Regions from separate parts of the Ruegeria sp. HKCCD7221 genome, predicted to be linked through region 3. Evidence: riboswitches for the same ligand, from Rfam matches in the RefSeq annotation. Region 3 holds a riboswitch; each other region holds the start of a gene.
The links. A riboswitch is a leader RNA that binds a small molecule or an ion and turns the genes downstream of it on or off. The one in region 3 is predicted to bind cobalamin.
Positions count from the first base shown of each region.

Region 1: another riboswitch for cobalamin. It lies ahead of GOX73_RS12930 (DUF1636 domain-containing protein); the one in region 3 lies ahead of GOX73_RS09540 (DUF1636 family protein).
Region 2: another riboswitch for cobalamin. It lies ahead of GOX73_RS14790 (hypothetical protein); the one in region 3 lies ahead of GOX73_RS09540 (DUF1636 family protein).

Region 1 covers NZ_WPZE01000004.1:375,756-381,460, reverse strand. The annotation lists gene GOX73_RS12940 (hypothetical protein) at 133-897, opposite strand; gene GOX73_RS12935 (NAD(P)-dependent oxidoreductase) at 1,376-2,332, opposite strand; cobalamin riboswitch at 2,471-2,680, shown strand; gene GOX73_RS12930 (DUF1636 domain-containing protein) at 2,765-3,154, shown strand; gene cobW (cobalamin biosynthesis protein CobW) at 3,151-4,206, shown strand; gene cobN (cobaltochelatase subunit CobN) at 4,210-5,705, shown strand, end outside.
Region 2 covers NZ_WPZE01000006.1:43,400-49,104, forward strand. The annotation lists gene nudC (NAD(+) diphosphatase) at 1-726, opposite strand, end outside; gene GOX73_RS14780 (bifunctional 2',3'-cyclic-nucleotide 2'-phosphodiesterase/3'-nucleotidase) at 927-2,771, shown strand; RNA gene ffs (signal recognition particle sRNA small type) at 2,811-2,909, shown strand; cobalamin riboswitch at 3,030-3,253, shown strand; gene GOX73_RS14790 (hypothetical protein) at 3,336-3,743, shown strand; gene GOX73_RS14795 (dual specificity protein phosphatase family protein) at 3,746-4,138, opposite strand; gene GOX73_RS14800 (DNA polymerase III subunit gamma/tau) at 4,413-5,705, shown strand, end outside.
Region 3 covers NZ_WPZE01000003.1:92,158-97,862, reverse strand. The annotation lists gene GOX73_RS09555 (iron ABC transporter permease) at 1-326, opposite strand, end outside; gene GOX73_RS09550 (ABC transporter substrate-binding protein) at 328-1,275, opposite strand; gene GOX73_RS09545 (ABC transporter ATP-binding protein) at 1,288-2,079, opposite strand; gene GOX73_RS09540 (DUF1636 family protein) at 2,076-2,432, opposite strand; cobalamin riboswitch at 2,533-2,739, opposite strand; gene GOX73_RS09535 (iron chelate uptake ABC transporter family permease subunit) at 2,834-3,631, opposite strand; gene GOX73_RS09530 (metal ABC transporter ATP-binding protein) at 3,631-4,362, opposite strand; gene GOX73_RS09525 (Fur family transcriptional regulator) at 4,365-4,877, opposite strand; gene GOX73_RS09520 (zinc ABC transporter substrate-binding protein) at 4,934-5,705, shown strand, end outside.

The DNA of each region.
Region 1 (5,705 bases), on a different contig from region 3:
GAATTGATGGCATCCGGAAATGATATCTCAATGTCTCTGATCCCCTCGCCGTCACTACCTTGCGCAGGGCTATCTCGCACTGGATGAACCTGCACTTCACTCTGCACGCCTCTTACGACCCAGTCGTAAGTCCTAGATGGATCGACACCAACCAGACTTAGACGGTTTTTCCAAGTCTGAAAGAACCTTGGGGTTCCATTCGAAGCTATCCTTGTCCAACCAACGAGGTTTTTTTGGACCAGATTTCACATCTAGACCGAGCTCCTGAATCGCTGAATACGCAAGATTAATTGCAGTCGAAGTTCCTACATGCGAAGCGTGACTTGGTGAGTGTTTCTCGAAGGTTTGCCCTTGGCTTGGATGCATTGACCAAGGCGATACGCTTTCGGTGATTATGCTGTCTGCGAGCTTATGAATCGCATATATCGTGCTCCTGTCGGTCCATGCTTTCGCTGCTAGTGCCAATGCAGTAGGCATGACATCGCGATGAGTGAATTTCTCAAAATATCCCTTCTTACGAAACACGTTTTCAAAGATTTCCTCGCGCTTTTGAGCGTCATCGGCAAGCTCAAAGCAACCGGATGGAGGATTGTATTTGTTAGGAAAGCCTTCAAGTATCAGAATAGCAGCGAATATTAGCAGAACTGTATTATCGATGTCAGCGTAGTCACCTTCCAACAACAGAAGTTTACCAAGTTCTTCTCCTTCGCGAATCTCATCCGTCCTGGCGCAGGTCTCAGGGTGCAAAGATTCGAACAACGCCTTTCCAGCAAATCGATATCGCCCTGATGGGTCATCGATCAATTCGGCGAGCCAACCTACTTCTTCACAAATAGCAAGAACCAAATCAGCGTCATCAGGATGGAAAACCAGAAAACTACAATACGTCGGCATCAAGGCGCAGTCCTAATTGATTCAATGCATCAATACGATGTGATCGTCTGTTTGAAAACTCAATCGGAGATGGTGCGGTAGCTTCAGTGTTGCGTGAAGCCTGACTTCAGCCGGTCACAACATCCTAGACCGCGAGAACAGGCGCTTGGATACAAACGAACCAAAGCGGAGGATATAAGGCGGATATTCAGGAGGATACACTTCCATTAAGCAATTGGTTTACAACAAATTTATTCGCCGCCTTCCAATCCGGTACTCGCCTCCATTTTATTCTAAATCATCGACTTAGCTCTGTGGTGCTCGAGTTTAGCACGTAGGCAATAGTGCCCTCCCCGCGCCTAAGCCCATCAAGAAATGGCATTTTTGTTCCCGTAGGCCTTACCCTGCTTCTGTTGCTAGAAAAGCGATCCTGCCCACAGGAGGACCGCTGCGCGCCCGGTGGACAAGCGCGCGGTGGCAAGGTGACGGACTTCATGAATAACTAAACGGCGTTGCGACCCTGAGGGACGACCTCGTACCCTGGCTCTTCGGGTTCATCGTCTTCCATCTCGGGCGGAAACCCTGGGGCGCTGACATCCAGCCCAGTCGCATCCTCCAGGCGCCGGATGATGTTCGGCGAAAGCTCCCGCTCTCCGTAACGTGCGATGGCGTCGTCAAAAATGCGGATCATCAGCGGGTTCATTTCAAGCGGAACACCGGCGCGGTCTGCCACCTCCTGAAACAGACCGATGTCCTTTTTCACAAGGTCCATTGTGAATGAGATATCCCGCGATCCGTTCAAAATGACCTGGCTTTCTGTCTCATGGACAAAGGATGTACCCGAAGAGATCTTGATGGCCTCATACGTGGTATTCAGGTCCATACCGGCAGCCTTGGCGGTAACCAATGCTTCGGCGCAGGTGATCAGATTCGCCGTGGCCAGATAGTTTGTCAGGACCTTCAGCACCGAGGCCGAGCCGAGATCACCGGTGTGCAGGATGCGCCGGCCCATTGTCGTCAGAAATGGCAGGATACGCTCAAAGGTATCCCGGTCACAGCCCGCAAAGATCGAGATGTTACCCGTCGCAGCGCGGTGGCACCCGCCCGACACAGGGCAATCAACCGCTGCGCCCCCGCGCTCGATAACAAGGGCACCTAGCCGTTTGACCTCGGCCTCGTCGGTGGTCGACATCTCCATCCAGATCTTGCCGGTAAGGACATTGGGCAGCATCTCTTGCATCACCGCATCCGACGCGGCGGGTGATGGCAGGCAGGTAATGACGGCATCGCTGTCGCGCATCAACTGCGCAGGGCTTTCGGCGGCCTTTGCACCCTGCGCAACAAATTCAGCCACCAGATCGGGATTAAGATCATGCACGGTCAGGTCGATCCCGTTGCGAAGCAAGGATCCCGATAGTTTTCCACCCACATTGCCCAGCCCGATAAAGCCTACCTTCATGCGACATACCTCTCTTGTTTAGGACATGGCAGCATGACGCTTGCCCCCAAGTCATGCCGCCCAGCGACGCTGTCAGGTCGCTTTTTCACTCTGGTAGCGCAGATATCTGCGAGTCGCTTGACAATCCCCTGCCGGGTGCCGCATGTCCGATCCGTTGGTGTCCATCTGAGGATGGATGAAAAGGGAATGTGTCAGCGGATCTTCCGTGAAACACAGCCGCCCCCGCGACCGTGACCGGAGAGGGTGCCCAAAGCCACTGGCCAAAAAGGTCGGGAAGGCGGGACATCTGACAGGGCTATGCCCCGATATCCGCAAGCCGGGAGACCTGCCAACGCCCGAAGATGTAACCGGACGGGGTGTTCCGGTGTCGGGTCCATGTCGCAACGCGTGGCCCGCATGAGACCCCGTCCCCCACAAAGAGGATTTGGGGGGATGAGAGACGTGACCGAAACTGCACCAGTCGAGCTGCTGGTCTGCACCACCTGTCGCCGAGGACTACCCGTCGACGACGACGCGCAGCGGCCCGGCGCATTGCTGCACAAAGCCCTTGAACAGGCCACGCTGCCAGAGGGCGTTGTCCTGAAAGCCGTAGAATGCCTGTCGAATTGTGATCAGGGCTGTTCCATCGTTCTACGCGGTGGGCCCGAACGCTGGACGTTCGTGTATGAGCACCTGAATGAAAGCGACCATGTCGAAACCATCGTCGAAGGTGCGACCAAGTACCTTGCGACCGAAGACGGCTTAGTCAAATGGCGCGAACGCCCCGAACATTTCCGCAAAAACTGCGCGGCCCGCATTCCCCCGATTGGAGCCCAGAAATGAGCAACTTGGAAAAACTCCCCGTCACCGTGATCACCGGCTTTTTGGGCTCGGGCAAAACAACTTTGGTTAAGCACCTGATGCAGAACCCGCAGGGCAAACGTCTGGCCGTGGTGGTCAATGAGTTCGGCGATGTTGGCGTCGATGGCGACATCCTGAAATCCTGCTCGATCCCGGATTGCCCGGCAGAGAACATCATGGAACTGGCGAACGGCTGCATCTGCTGCACCGTGGCCGACGACTTCATCCCGACCATCGAAGCTCTGATGGCGCTTGAGCCGCGTCCCGATCACATCCTGATCGAAACATCTGGCCTCGCCCTGCCCAAGCCGCTGCTGAAGGCGTTCGACTGGCCCGATATCCGTTCGAAAATCACCGTCGATGGCGTGATCGCGCTGGCCGATGCCGAGGCTGTGGCTGCCGGTCGCTTTGCGCCGAATGTCGAGGCCGTGGACGCTCAGCGTCTGGCCGATGACTCGATCGACCATGAAACGCCCCTGTCCGAGGTGTTTGAGGATCAGATTTCCTGCGCCGACATCATCCTGCTGACCAAGCCGGATCTGGCCGGTCCCGAAGGCGTCGCCAAAGCGCGCGAGATCATCGCCGCCGAGTCCCCTCGCCCGCTGCCTGTGGTTGAGGTTGCCGAAGGTGCCGTGGACGTCCGTGTTGTGTTAGGACTTGAAGCGGCTGCCGAGGATGACATGGATGCGCGCCCCAGCCATCATGACGGTCACGACGACCACGAACATGACGATTTCGAAAGCATCATCGTCGAACTGCCCGAACAGGCCGACCCGGCCGATCTGGTGGCCAAAATCGAACGTCTGGCGTCTGAACTGAACATCCTGCGCGTCAAAGGCTATGCCGCCGTTCAAGGCAAACCGATGCGCCTGCTGGTGCAGGCCGTGGGCGCGCGCGTGCGTCATCAGTATGATCGCCTTTGGGAACCGGATGAGGCGCGCCGCTCGCGGTTGGTCGTCATCGCCGAGCATGACGATATAAAGGAAGCTGAAATCCGTGATATCCTTGTGGGTGTGAAAGAGGCCGCCGAGTAAATCATGCACGTCGTCTTCCGCGAAAGCCACGGGCTCGAGGAATCCGAGACCCCGACCGATCTGGGCCAAAGCCCGGCGGATTTGGTGGTGCTGTCTTTTTCCGACAGCGACCTTGGCGCTTTTGCGGCGGGCTGGCATCGTGGCGGAGGCCCTGAGGGGCGGATGCCGACCCTGCGGCTGGCCAATCTGACGGCGCTGAAACATCCTCTGTCCGTTGACACCTATGTGGAGCAGACGTTGGAGGGTGCCAAGGGTATCCTGATCCGCCTGATTGGCGGGGTGCCCTATTGGGCCTATGGCTTGCAACAGGTTCTGGCGCTGGCGCAGGCCAAAGGAATTGCTGTGGCCGTGCTGCCCGCCGATGGGCGCGAGGATACGCGGCTGGATGACTATTCCACCCTGCCCGTCTCGACCCTGCGGCGCTTGGCACATCTGTGCGACACGGGGGGCGAGGTCGCAGCACAAGCCGCTTTGGCGCAGATGGCGCTGGCAGCGGGGTTGTATGCGGGTCCGGTGATGGGGGCCAAGACCATCCCCGACTGCGGTGTTTGGTGCCCGGATCGCGGCGTGATCCCGGCAGAACAGGCGTTTTCCGGCCATGCGAAACGCGTTGTGGTCAGTTTCTACCGCGCCTATCTCACATCCGCAGACACCGCCCCCGTGGCGGCCCTGATCCGCAGCCTGCGTGCGCGCGGGTTTCAGGCTGTGGGCCTGTTCGCCCCCTCGTTGAAAGCCCCCGCCGCCGCCGACTGGCTGCGCGACACCATCGTATCGCTTTCTCCGTCGGCGATCCTCAACGCCACGTCTTTCTCGGGAAAGGGCGCCTCTGGTACCTCGCCCTTGGACGCAGCGAATGTCCCCGTGTTTCAGGTCGCGCTGGCCACCTCGCGCCGCAAAGCCTGGGCCGAGGCGGAACGAGGTCTGTCCCCCGCCGACCTTGCCATGCATGTCGTTCTGCCCGAGGTGGACGGGCGGATCAACGCAGGCATCGCCTCGTTCAAGGAACCGGGCAAGCGTGATCCGCATCTGGAATATTCCCGCTTTGCCCACCGGGCCGAGGAGGAACGGATCGAAGCTATCCTTGACCGCGTCACCGGCTGGCTGAATCTGCAGGACAAACCCAAATCCGATCGGTTGCCTGCGCTGGTGTTGTCCACCTATCCCGGCAAAGACTGGCAGATGGCCCATGCGGTTGGTCTGGACGCGCTGGCCTCGGCCGAGGCGATGCTGCGTGACCTTCGGGCCGAGGGCTACGATACCGCGCCCGCCGAACCAATTGCCGATACGCTTCTGGACGCGCGCATTTCATGGCCACTGACTGAGTATCAAACCGCACTGGCGGACCTGCCCGAACAACTGCGCACCGACCTGCAAACGGTCTGGGGCGCACCCGAGGATGATCCCGCCTGCACTGACGGCGCATTCCACTTCACCGCCCTGCGCCGGGGCAAAGCTCTGGTCGCGCTGCAACCCGAACGCGGCACGCCGGAACTGCGCGA
Region 2 (5,705 bases), on a different contig from region 3:
GCCCGCCTCTTCCATGACTTCGCGCCTGACGGCGGCTTCCAGTGTCTCACCCGGTTCGACAAACCCGGCAAGCAGCGAATACATCCCCTCGGGCCAGCCCGGTGATCGACCGACCAGAACCGTTTCTCCGTGTGTGATCAGCATGATGACAACCGGATCTGTGCGTGGAAAATGGTGCCCTCCGCAACTAGGGCAGCTACGCTGCCATCCGGCCTGCGTCATTTCGCTGGCCGCGCCGCACCGGGCACAAAACCGATGCGTTTCGTGCCAGCCAATCACAGCCTTGGCCGAGGCCGCCAATTCTGCGTCACGCGGGGACAGGCGGGTCATAATGCGGCGCAGTTCGGCAAAGACGAACCCATTGGGCAGACCGGGATGCTGCTGCTCGGACCTGTCAAAGAAACCGCCGACCTGCGAGATATCCAGATCATCGGCGGCCCAGTTCGAAATATCGACGGCAAACACGGGCGCGTCGTCGGACAAGCCCAAAAATATCGGCTCATCCGTGATACCGCCGGGTCCGTTGTTCACCAGTTGATGCGTCATTGGAATGAAACCCAGCCGGTCCAGCGCCTCGCCCTGAACCAACAGCTTGCCACGCCACAGCAAAATGCACCGTGCCTCGGGATTCGCGCGCGCCAGCGCGATCTCATCTGCGTCTGCGCGAATATGCGCCGCACGATCCAGGCCAGAGCCACCAAACGTCACATGTTCCGCGTTTTTCATTGCAGTTCCTTCGGATTTTCCGCACAGGGCTGCCATGGCAGCCACGACGTTGCAACGGCTTTTCAGCTTCTTATGAAAAAGTTCCAGTGCCGCTGAAAAGCCTTAGCCTGACCTTGAAATTTGCACCTGATACGCTTTTTGTTGAAATTGATTAATAAAAAACTGCCAAAAGTAGAGTAGTGAAACCTCCCTCTTCCTTAATGACGGCGCAGATCCGGATATTGGCGACAACCGATCTGCACATGAATTTGACCGGATTCGACTATTATTCGGACGCTCCTGACCCTTCGATTGGCCTGAGCAGAACCGCAAGTCTGATCAAAGCGGCCCGAACGCAGGCCCAGTCTCAAGGGCACCTTGTCTTGCTGTTCGACAATGGTGACGCCCTTCAAGGTGCGCCCATTGGTGAAAGGGCAGTAGCGCAGACCGACAGCCGTCACATCCTGATGCAAGCCTTTGATGACCTTGGTTATGACGCCGGGGGATTGGGAAACCATGACTTTGGGTTCGGGCTTGAGGTACTGGACCGCATAGTCGCCCAAGCCACGTGCCCGGTCATTTGCAGCAATGCCACCAGAGCCGACCGCCCGGCAAGCTGGCAGGCGCATACGATTCTTGACCGGAACATCAAAATGCAGGGGCAAGATCTGGTTTTGAAAATCGGTGTGTTCTCTGTCCTCCCACCGCAGACAGCCAAGTGGGAAGCGCACCGCCTGCAAGGTGCCGTTTCGGTAGAGGACATCCTGACGTGCGCCCATCGAAAAACGCGGGAATTGCGATCCGGGGGATGCGATCTGATTGTGGCACTTGCCCATACAGGGCTTGGCGCCGCTGAACCCGCACCCAACCTTGAGAATGCGGTTATCCCCTTGGCAGCGGTGCCCGAAATTGATGCGATTATTGCTGGGCATTCCCACTTGACCCTGCCCGGCTCTGCTCATCAGGGTCTGAAGCATGTCGACCCACAACGCGGTCTTGTTCACGGAAAACCGGTTGTGATGCCGGGCGCGGCCGGTTCTCATCTGGGCATCATTGACCTGACGTTGCACCAAAAAGACGCGGACGGGTGGTCGATTGGGAACCAACATGTGGAACTGCATTCTGTTTCACCAGCGACGCCCGCGGCCCCGACGGAAGAGGACGCTGATCTGAAGCGTCTGTTCGCACAAGCACATAAAGAGACACGGTTGCACTCGGCCAAGCCTGTCGGCGAAACGCGTCAAAATTTGCACAGTTATTTCAGCTTCTGTGCGCCGGACAGGGGGCTTGCGCTGGTCGCGGCAGCGCAAGCCGCCGCGTTGCGCCCCTTCCTAAAAGGAACAACGCACGAGGACCTACCGGTTCTGTCAGCCGTATCGCTCTCGAAATTCGGAGGGCGCGCAGGGCCACGATCCTTTACCGACGTTCCGGCGGGTCAAATCCGGCTTCGCCATGTCAACGACCTGAACATCTTTCCAAACGAAATGCAGGCCGTCGTGGTTTCGGGCGCGCAGATTAGAGACTGGCTTGAGATGTCGGCTGGCGTGCTCAATCAAATGCACGCAGGTCAACAAATCGACCTGCGGAATTCCGCGCGCGCCGGTTACAATTTTGATATCCTGCACGGCCTTAGCCACCAGATCGACCTTGGTATGCCCGCGCGGTTCGACGCGGGCGGCAATTTGACGAATTCATCGCATAACCGCGTCAAGAATATTCGCCTTGCCGAGCACCCTATCGACGATCAGCAATCCTTTGTTGTTGCCCTCAACAACTACCGGGCCAGCGGAGGTGGGCATTTCCCCTTCGTAGACACCGCAAGGCAGATTCCGTTACCAGTTTTGTCGATCCAATGCATTGTTCGGGATTATGTCGCGGGCCGCCTTCCTGCGGATCCGTTGGCGGATGCGCCGCGGCCATTCACACTCAGACCGCTCTCCGGGGCGTTTGCGATTCTCAGAACCAGTCCCAAGGCGCAGCACCATTTAGCTGAATTGCAGACGTATAACCCGTCAGTCATTGGGCGCGATGACGATGGTTTTTTACTAATCCGGCTTACGCTGTGACGGGTTGTCATCCGCAAACGAAATGCATATATCCACCCCTGAGAGGTTGGCGCGGGCGAGCGCCTCGCCAACCTGGTCAGGTCCGGAAGGAAGCAGCCACAACGAGCCCCGCTTGGGTCGATGTCCAACCTCTCACTTCCCCCCAACATGCTTAAGGCTATTCCACGATCCGGCATGAACAAGCCCGCCGCCCTATCGGGAAGACAACCCTGCGTCTAAAGCGGTGACAAAGCCCGCTTGACTCGGACCGATTTCACCGGATAGCGATGACTTGATGGTTCTCGACCCGGCTTACCGGGAAGGGATGAAAAGGGAACACGGTGCGGTCCTGCCCCGGCGATGCCGAAACGGACCAATGCCGCGACTGCCCCCGCAACTGTAAGCGGTGAGCAATGCCGAGACACCACTGGCCCAACGGCTGGGAAGGTTGGCAAAGCGATGACCCGCAAGTCAGGAGACCTGCCATCTGACTGAAACCGAAACTCGGGCGGGGTGTCCGGGCAGGTCAAAGCCGCACAAAGCGACCTGACCCACGCCCCCCGTCCATCGCGCGGAGGGCGCACAATGATCTGGAAGACAAAAACGCACGAGTTTTCTGCAACGATTTGTCAGAAAACCGGCAAACCGTGTCCGGCCTTGGCAAGGATGGCACGTGCCATGGCGGACGCGATAGCAACAGCGCAGCCTGTCACAACCAAAGAGTTCGAGGTCGAAGGCAGCGGAGAGCTTTCGCATTGCGCAGAAGGGTGCACAGCACGGTTTCGCGCCCATTCAGATCTGATCAGGGTGTATTGTGGAACGGCCTCGGAAACCCCGACAACAAAGCTGGACGATTACGCCGACATGATGTTCGGGACCAGCCTGTCGGCCATGCCAACCGGAACGCTGTCCGATATGCCCTGCGCAATGCTCGAGGTTACAACCTTGGGACTGCGTCCCGCGGCTGGTGACCCACAACCAGCCATGGCGTGACGTCAAAGCCCGGTTGATGCCGGTGCCGTGGCCCAAGCCATCTGCGCGTCGGTTTCGACGGCGCACGGCCGGACCGCGCGCAACCGGCGCAGCGCCTTATCCGGGGCTTCACCGCCTTCGACCAGCAAGCGCAACACAATCATGCCGGACCGCCCGCATCCGCCCCGGCAATGAACCAAGACCCGTCCACCCGCAGACAGGACGCGGTGTGCATCGGTGCTGGCGTTTGGCCAATCACACCTTACGTTCGATGACGGTGCGCCAAAATCCTGCACCGGAAGATGAACCCAAGTGATTGCGCGGCTCTGCAGGTCGCGCCCGAGGTTGTGCGCTCCTGCGGCTTCCAACTCACCGGAGGTTGTCATCGAAATCACCATGACTGGGCGCCATTGCATGATCCGCTCAAGATCCCCGGCAAAGTCGCCGAGCCGACCTGGTATTTGCGCCAAGCCCAACAGACCGGACCGAACCGGCATTGAGTAAATTTCAAACCTGTCCAAGGTGCGCACTCTGCCCGAAGGAAATGGCTGGGCAAGCCGATACACGCCCACCCGAACCTGTATCCAATGCGCCGCAGTAATCCAAATCGAATTTCATCGCTCTCTGCGGTGGACGTGAGCGGCAGGGGTCACTACGCTGCAAAGCTGATACGAATCCGACAGAGCAGACATGACCGAAACACCAAGCCCCGCCTATCAGGTGCTCGCCCGCAAATACCGTCCTGAAACTTTTGCCGACCTCGTGGGCCAGGACGCCATGGTACGCACCCTGAAAAACGCGTTCGAGGCCGACCGGATAGCGCAGGCCTTTGTCATGACCGGCATTCGCGGTACCGGCAAAACCACCACCGCGCGGATCATTGCCAAGGGCATGAACTGCATCGGACCAGACGGTGAAGGCAAAGCGACAATCGAACCCTGCGGCCAGTGCGAACACTGCGTGGCCATCATGGAGGGCCGCCATGTCGACGTAATGGAGATGGACGCCGCAAGCCGCACCGGTGTGAACGACATTCGCGAGATCATCGAAAGCGTCCGCTATCGTGCCGCCAGTGCGCGCTACAAGATATACATCATCGACGAAGTTCACATGCTGTCGAACAGCGCGTTCAACGCTTTGCTCAAAACCCTTGAAGAACCGCCAGAGCATGTGAAGTTCATCTTTGCCACAACCGAAATCCGCAAGGTTCCGGTGACGGTCCTGTCGCGGTGTCAACGCTTCGACCTGCGCCGGATCGAACCCGAAGACATGATCGGCCTGCTGAAAAAAATCGCAACTGCCGAGAACGCTCAGATTGCCGAGGACGCCTTGGCGCTGATCACTCGTGCGGCGGAAGGTTCGGCCCGGGATGCGACCTCGCTGCTGGATCAAGCCATTTCGCATGGTGCCGGGGAAACCAGCGCGGATCAGGTGCGGGCCATGCTGGGGTTGGCTGATCGCGGGCGGGTGCTGGACCTGATGGACATGATCCTGCGCGGCGATACCGCCGGAGCGTTGACGGAGCTTGGCGGTCAATATGCCGAAGGTGCCGACCCGCTGGCCGTACTGCGCGATCTGGCCGAGATCACGCATTGGGTCTCGGTGGTCAAGATTACGCCGGACGCAGCCGAAGATCCGACAGTCTCGCCTGACGAACGCGCCCGGGGCGTCCAGATGGCCGAGGCCCTTCCCATGCGCATTCTGACCCGGATGTGGCAGATGTTGCTGAAAGCACTCGAAGAAGTTTCGGCAGCGCCCAATGCCATGATGTCCGCAGAAATGGCTATCATCCGGCTGACCCATGTCGCCGACTTGCCCACCCCGGAAGAGCTGATCAGACGTCTTCAGGACGCCCCGCCCCCTGCCCCGAACGGCGGGCCCGGCGGTGGAATGTCAGCGCCGACACAGGGCACCGTTCAGGCACATGCGCCAGCGGCACAATCCTACGCGGCGCCAGCGGGTGGTGGCGCGGGCGCACCCAGC
Region 3 (5,705 bases):
ACGAAAACCGCACCCGCCGCCGCACCCGACGAAAGGCCGAACAGGAAGGGATCAGCCAAGTCGTTGCGTGTTGTGGTCTGAAGCACTACGCCAACAACGCCCAGCCCTGCACCGATCACGGCCGCAAACAATGCACGCGGCAAGCGAAGGTCAAAGACAATGCGGTGCAGCGGCGACACCTCGCCATCCGCCATGCCGGTGCCCAGCATCACCGCATCCAACGCAACCGCGGCTGGAATTTGCGTCGTGCCGTAAATGGTCGAAACCAGCAAAAGGGCGGCCACAACAACCGCCCCCAGCAAGAGTGTCAGGCCAAAACGGCCCATATTAGTTCAGGCCCGGGTGCATCGCGTCGGCCATTTTCGAAATCGCCGCGATATTTGCGGGTCCGGGAGTCAGTTCTTCGTAACGTAGGCCAATCCAGCGCTCGTTCCTGACCGCGTCGGTCTGCGACATCACGGGGTGTTCCTGCAGAAACTTGAACGTGTCTTCCGCGCCGTTGCCGGTCTGATAATCCAGCAGCACCAGAAATTCGGGGTTCGAAGCTGCCACAGCTTCCCACGAGGTGCGGCCCCAGCTTGTGTCCATGTCATGAGTGACATTCGCACCACCAGCTGCAGCGATCATCGCGTCAGGGATGGCGAATTTACCTGCGGTAAAGGGCGCGTCGGCTGGTCCATCCAGCAGGAAAACACGGGGTTTTGGCAGGTCCGCAGTCTGCGCCTGGATCGCTGCCAGTTCCTCTTTCCAGCCGGAAACCAGAGCCTCGGCCTTGTCTTCAACATGCATGACCTTGCCCAGACGAAGCACATCATCAAACAACAGGTCCATGCTGGCCTCGGGACGGTCCTTGTCCAGATGCACACAGCTTTCCGTTAGGATCATTGTCTTGATGCCAAAGGGTTCCAGCGTGTCGGGCGTCACGTCGCCCCCCGGCTTCATCCCATAGTACCAACCCGCGAAGAACAGGTCAGGCTCTACCGCCACAAGGTTCTCAACAGTTGGGTATTTCGGCGCAAGCTCGGGGATGTCACCGCGCAGCGTGTCAAACTCGGGGCTGGTCTTGTACCAGCCGGTGATGCCGGTCAGACCCACGATCTTGTCCTGCAGACCCAACGCAAAGGCCATGTCGGTCATGTTCATATCATGCACAACCAGACGCTCGGGCTGGGTGTCGAACACCAGCGGCGCACCGCAATTATCAACCGTGACTTCGTGCGCGACGGCACCACCTGCCAAAACGGTGGTCAACGCCACAGACAAGATCTGTTTCATTCAGAAATATTCCTATTCATAAGTTGTTATCGAGGTTTTTCGGATATCCAGCGCCCGGATCACGCGCCCTTCGTGGTGAAAGCACAGGTAATCGACGCCAAACGTGTCACTAACCCTGTCCGGGGTCAGCACATCGGCGACCAGCCCAAAACCGGTCAGCCGTGTATCTTTCATCAATGCCACATGAGTGGCAAATTCTGGGATCATCACCAGATCATGCAGGATCATCACCACAGTGATACCCAGTTCAGCGACCAGCGAAAGCATCCGCCCCTTCGTGTCTGGATCCAGATGGTTGGTGGGTTCGTCCAGAAACAAAAGCGTAGGATTCTGGGCCAAAGCACGGGCGATATGCGCGCGCTGGCGTTCCCCCCCGGACAGAAAGGCCATCTTTTTTTCGGCCAAAGCACTAAGCCCGGTAAGGCTCAGGATTCTGACCAGATCCGCGGCGTGTTCCTCGGCAGAGCGGTCTGCACGGATCGGAATCTGGCCCAGCGCCACATAATCCCGCAACAGCAACCTGCCATCCGGGAACTCCTGCTGACTGACCACGGCGATCGTCCGCGCCCGATCCCGTGCGGACATCTGTTTCAGGCTGCGTCCGTTGACCAGAACATCACCCTGATTCACCTCGTGCGCGCCGCATAACAGATTCAAAAGCGTCGTCTTGCCTGCCCCGTTGGGCCCGGCAATTGCAAGGATTGCGCCATCGCATAATGTGAATGAGACCCCCTGCAGCAGTATATCGCCACTAAGAACCTGATGGGTCAGATCACGCGCAACCAAAATAGCTGGGTTGGTCATGGACACACCCCTTTTTGAATTTGGGGCATGCGGGACAGTGTCTTTGTGAACAGTTTTTCCGGACGCTCGGTCGCATTGGTCCAGCCATCTGCGCTGTTTTGGTATTGGTGGGCAAACTCAGTCAGTGCCTGGATATCCTGCGTATCAAGAATGTCACCAAAAAGGTACTGCGCTTTATCGACTGCCTGAAATCCAACAATCACAGGCCGCGCGCATCCAGCCATGCAATCGACCATGCGGATGGAAAAACCATTTGGCAAACGATCGAACAGCGCGTCGGACAAGCCCTGCGCGTGGGCCTCTCCCTGGCACGTTTTGCAGATGAGAAGAAAATGGTCAGGCGCTGACGGCATGGGTTCCTCCGCCAGCTTCAAAGCGCGGGCAGACAGTGCCGGAAATGTAAACACGATGTGCTCGTGCCATCAAAGCCTCCTTTCAGGACGCCCCGCCCCGAGTTGGTTAACATTTGATGGCAGGTCTCCTGACTTGCGGGTCGATGCTCGGCCATCCTTCCCGGCACTTGGGCCAGTGGGTTGTTGGCGTCGCTCACCGCTTACAGTTGCGGGGGCAGTCACGGACTTGGCGCCAAATGGCGGCCTCACCGTATTCCCTTTTCATCCCTTGGGCGCACCATCGGGAACCATCATCCGAACGAGTGCCCAAGATCACATGTCAGGTCAACGACAATATTGTGGCAGCCAATCAATTTTTGGCAGACGCAAAACCCCATTGACCAATCCAAAGTATAATTGTCCTACACCCCGCTTCGCGACCGCCATCCCGTGAGGCTGAAACCGGCAAACAAAACCGCGGCCACGCAGACGATTGAGGGACCCGCCGGTGTGTCAAACACATAAGCTGAGCGCAGTCCTGCTACGGCCGAGAAAGCCCCGATTGCCGCGGCAATCAATGCCATCGTTTCCGGAGATCGCGCCAGGCTGCGCGCGGCCGCCGCCGGAATGATCAGCATCGCGGCAATGAGCAACACGCCTACAACTTTGATCGCGACAGCAACCGTAACCGCCAGTGACAAAGTCAGGATCAACTGCTCGCGCTTGGGGTCGAACCCGGTGGCGTAGGCCAATTCTTCGTTCAGCGTAGCGGTCAGCAGTTGCGACCATCGCCATACGATCAACGCGACGACCAGCGCGGCCCCGCCCCAGATCACGACAAGATCGGTGCGCGAAACTGACAGTATGTCACCAAAAAGATAGGCCATCAGGTCGATGCGAATGCCCGACAAAAACGACACCGCGACAAGGCCAAAGGCAAGCGACGAATGCGCCATAACTCCAAGAAGGGTATCCATGGCATAACCGCGACCGGACAGCAATGTGACGGCCAACGCCATGATAAGCGCGACAACCAATGCGCCCAGAAAGACCGACATCTGGAAAGCCAGCGACAGCGCAACACCTAGGATCGCAGCATGAGCGGTGGCATCGCCAAAGTAAGCCATACGCCGCCAGACCACAAAACACCCAAGGGGGGCGGCTGCAATTGCCACGCCAATACCGGCGAGCGTTGCCCGCGTCATAAAATCATCAAGCATTATTCTGCCGCTTCGTGAGAGTGGTCGTGGTTGTGATCATGTTCGTGGCGATACAGGGCAAGCGCGCCACCGGTGCCTGTTCCAAACAGGGCGCGGTATTCTGGTGCCGAAGCAACCACGGCAGGCGACCCCTCGCAGCAGACATGACCATTGAGGCAGATCACCCTGTCCGAAGCACTCATCACAACGTGCAGCTCGTGGCTGATCATCAGGATGGCGCAACCGGTTTCCTGTCTCACCGCCTCGATCTGCTGGTAAAAACTGGCCGAGCCTCGCTGGTCTAGACCTTGCGTGGCTTCGTCCAGCAAAAGGATGTCGGGACGATTGATCAAAGCCCGCGCCAGCAATACGCGCTGAAACTGGCCCCCGGACAGTTGGGACATCTGGCGCTTCAAAAGATCCGGCACACCTGCCGCCGCCAGCGCCGCAGCGCAGTCATCTTTTGAAACACGGTGCGTCAGACGCATGAACCTTGCAACCGAGATCGGCAATGTCGGGTCAACATGCAGTTTTTGCGGCACATAGCCGATTTTCAGCCCAGGCTTCCGGGAAACATGGCCAGCAGAGGGATTTGTCGCACCGATGATGGCCCTAAGCAGACTGGTTTTGCCCGATCCGTTCGGGCCAACGATGGTGACGATCTCACCTGCCTCAATCGCCATATCCACATTTTGCAGAACGGTGTTCGCACCGTACCTTACGCTGAGTTTTTCAACGGTGATCAGGGTCATTTCTACGCCTTTTCGGTGCAGTCGGGGCAAAGCCCTTCGGCTTCTACAACCGTTCGTTCAATTTCGAAACCCGCCGCGCGTGCTGCAGCCCCCAAAACACCTTTGGCCGGAGTGGATTGCGCCTCGGCCACGGCGTCGCATTTTCGGCAGATCATGAAGGCCGGCGAATGAGAGGCCCCCGGGTGAGAACAGGCAACAAAGGCGTTCAGTCGCTCAATCTTATGCACGAACCCATTCTGAGCAAGAAAGTCGAGCGCACGATAGGCCACCGGAGGCTGTGACCCAAAGCCTTCCTCGCGCAATCGGTCGAGTATCGCGTACGCGCCCAGCGCGCGATGCTCTTGCAACAGCATTTCCAGAACCCTGCGACGGACTGGCGTCAGACGCAGTCCTTCTTCCTTGCACCGGTTTTCCGCCGCGGACAGCCCGGCCGCAACGCAAGTCTTGTGGTCATGCTTTTGGAACCCAACCGGGGCCGTATCTCCGGTTAATTCGAATTGCGTATCACTTGTCATGTTATTCCATATCATGTATGTCGCTCGCAATGTTATAAAATCACACAGAGGGTCTGATGTCCAGAAAGCTTCTCCCACTATCTATCACCGCTGCATTCATGGGCGGAACGGCCTTGGCGGATGTACCCAATGTCGCGGTCGACATCGCGCCAGTTCACTCGCTTGTGGCACGGGTTATGGAAGGTGTCGGAACGCCCGACCTGATCATCTCACAGGGTGCCTCGCCGCACGAATACAATCTGCGCCCCTCAGAAGCTGCTGCGCTGCAAATCGCCAACTTGGTATTTTGGATGGGTGAAGACCTGACACCGTGGATGGAAGGGGCCGTCGAGACTCTTGCCGACGGCGCAACCGTCACGACCCTGTTGGAAACGGATGGAACAATTCTTCTGGATTTCCGTGAGAACGCCCTGTTTGAAGCCCACGATCACGACGATCACGCCAAACATGACGACCATGACGACCATGCTGAAACCAAAGGCCATGACGATGAACATGCCCATGATGATCATGACCACGAAGGGCATGACGACCACGATGGTCACGCGCATGGGGACCATGACCCGCACGCCTGGTTGTCGCCAGAGAACGCAAATACGTGGCTGAATGTGATCGCCGCTCAACTATCTGCGGCTGATCCGGACAACGCCGGTACGTATTTCGCAAATGCTGCGGCGGCGCGCGAAGAAATGGCGGCCCTATCTGCTGAGATCGCCGAAACGCTCGAGCCGGTCCGAGGAGGCAGCTTTGTCGTCTTCCACGATGCCTACCAGTATTTTGAAAATGCGTTTGATTTTCCCGCCTCTGGCGCCATTTCGATCGGTGATG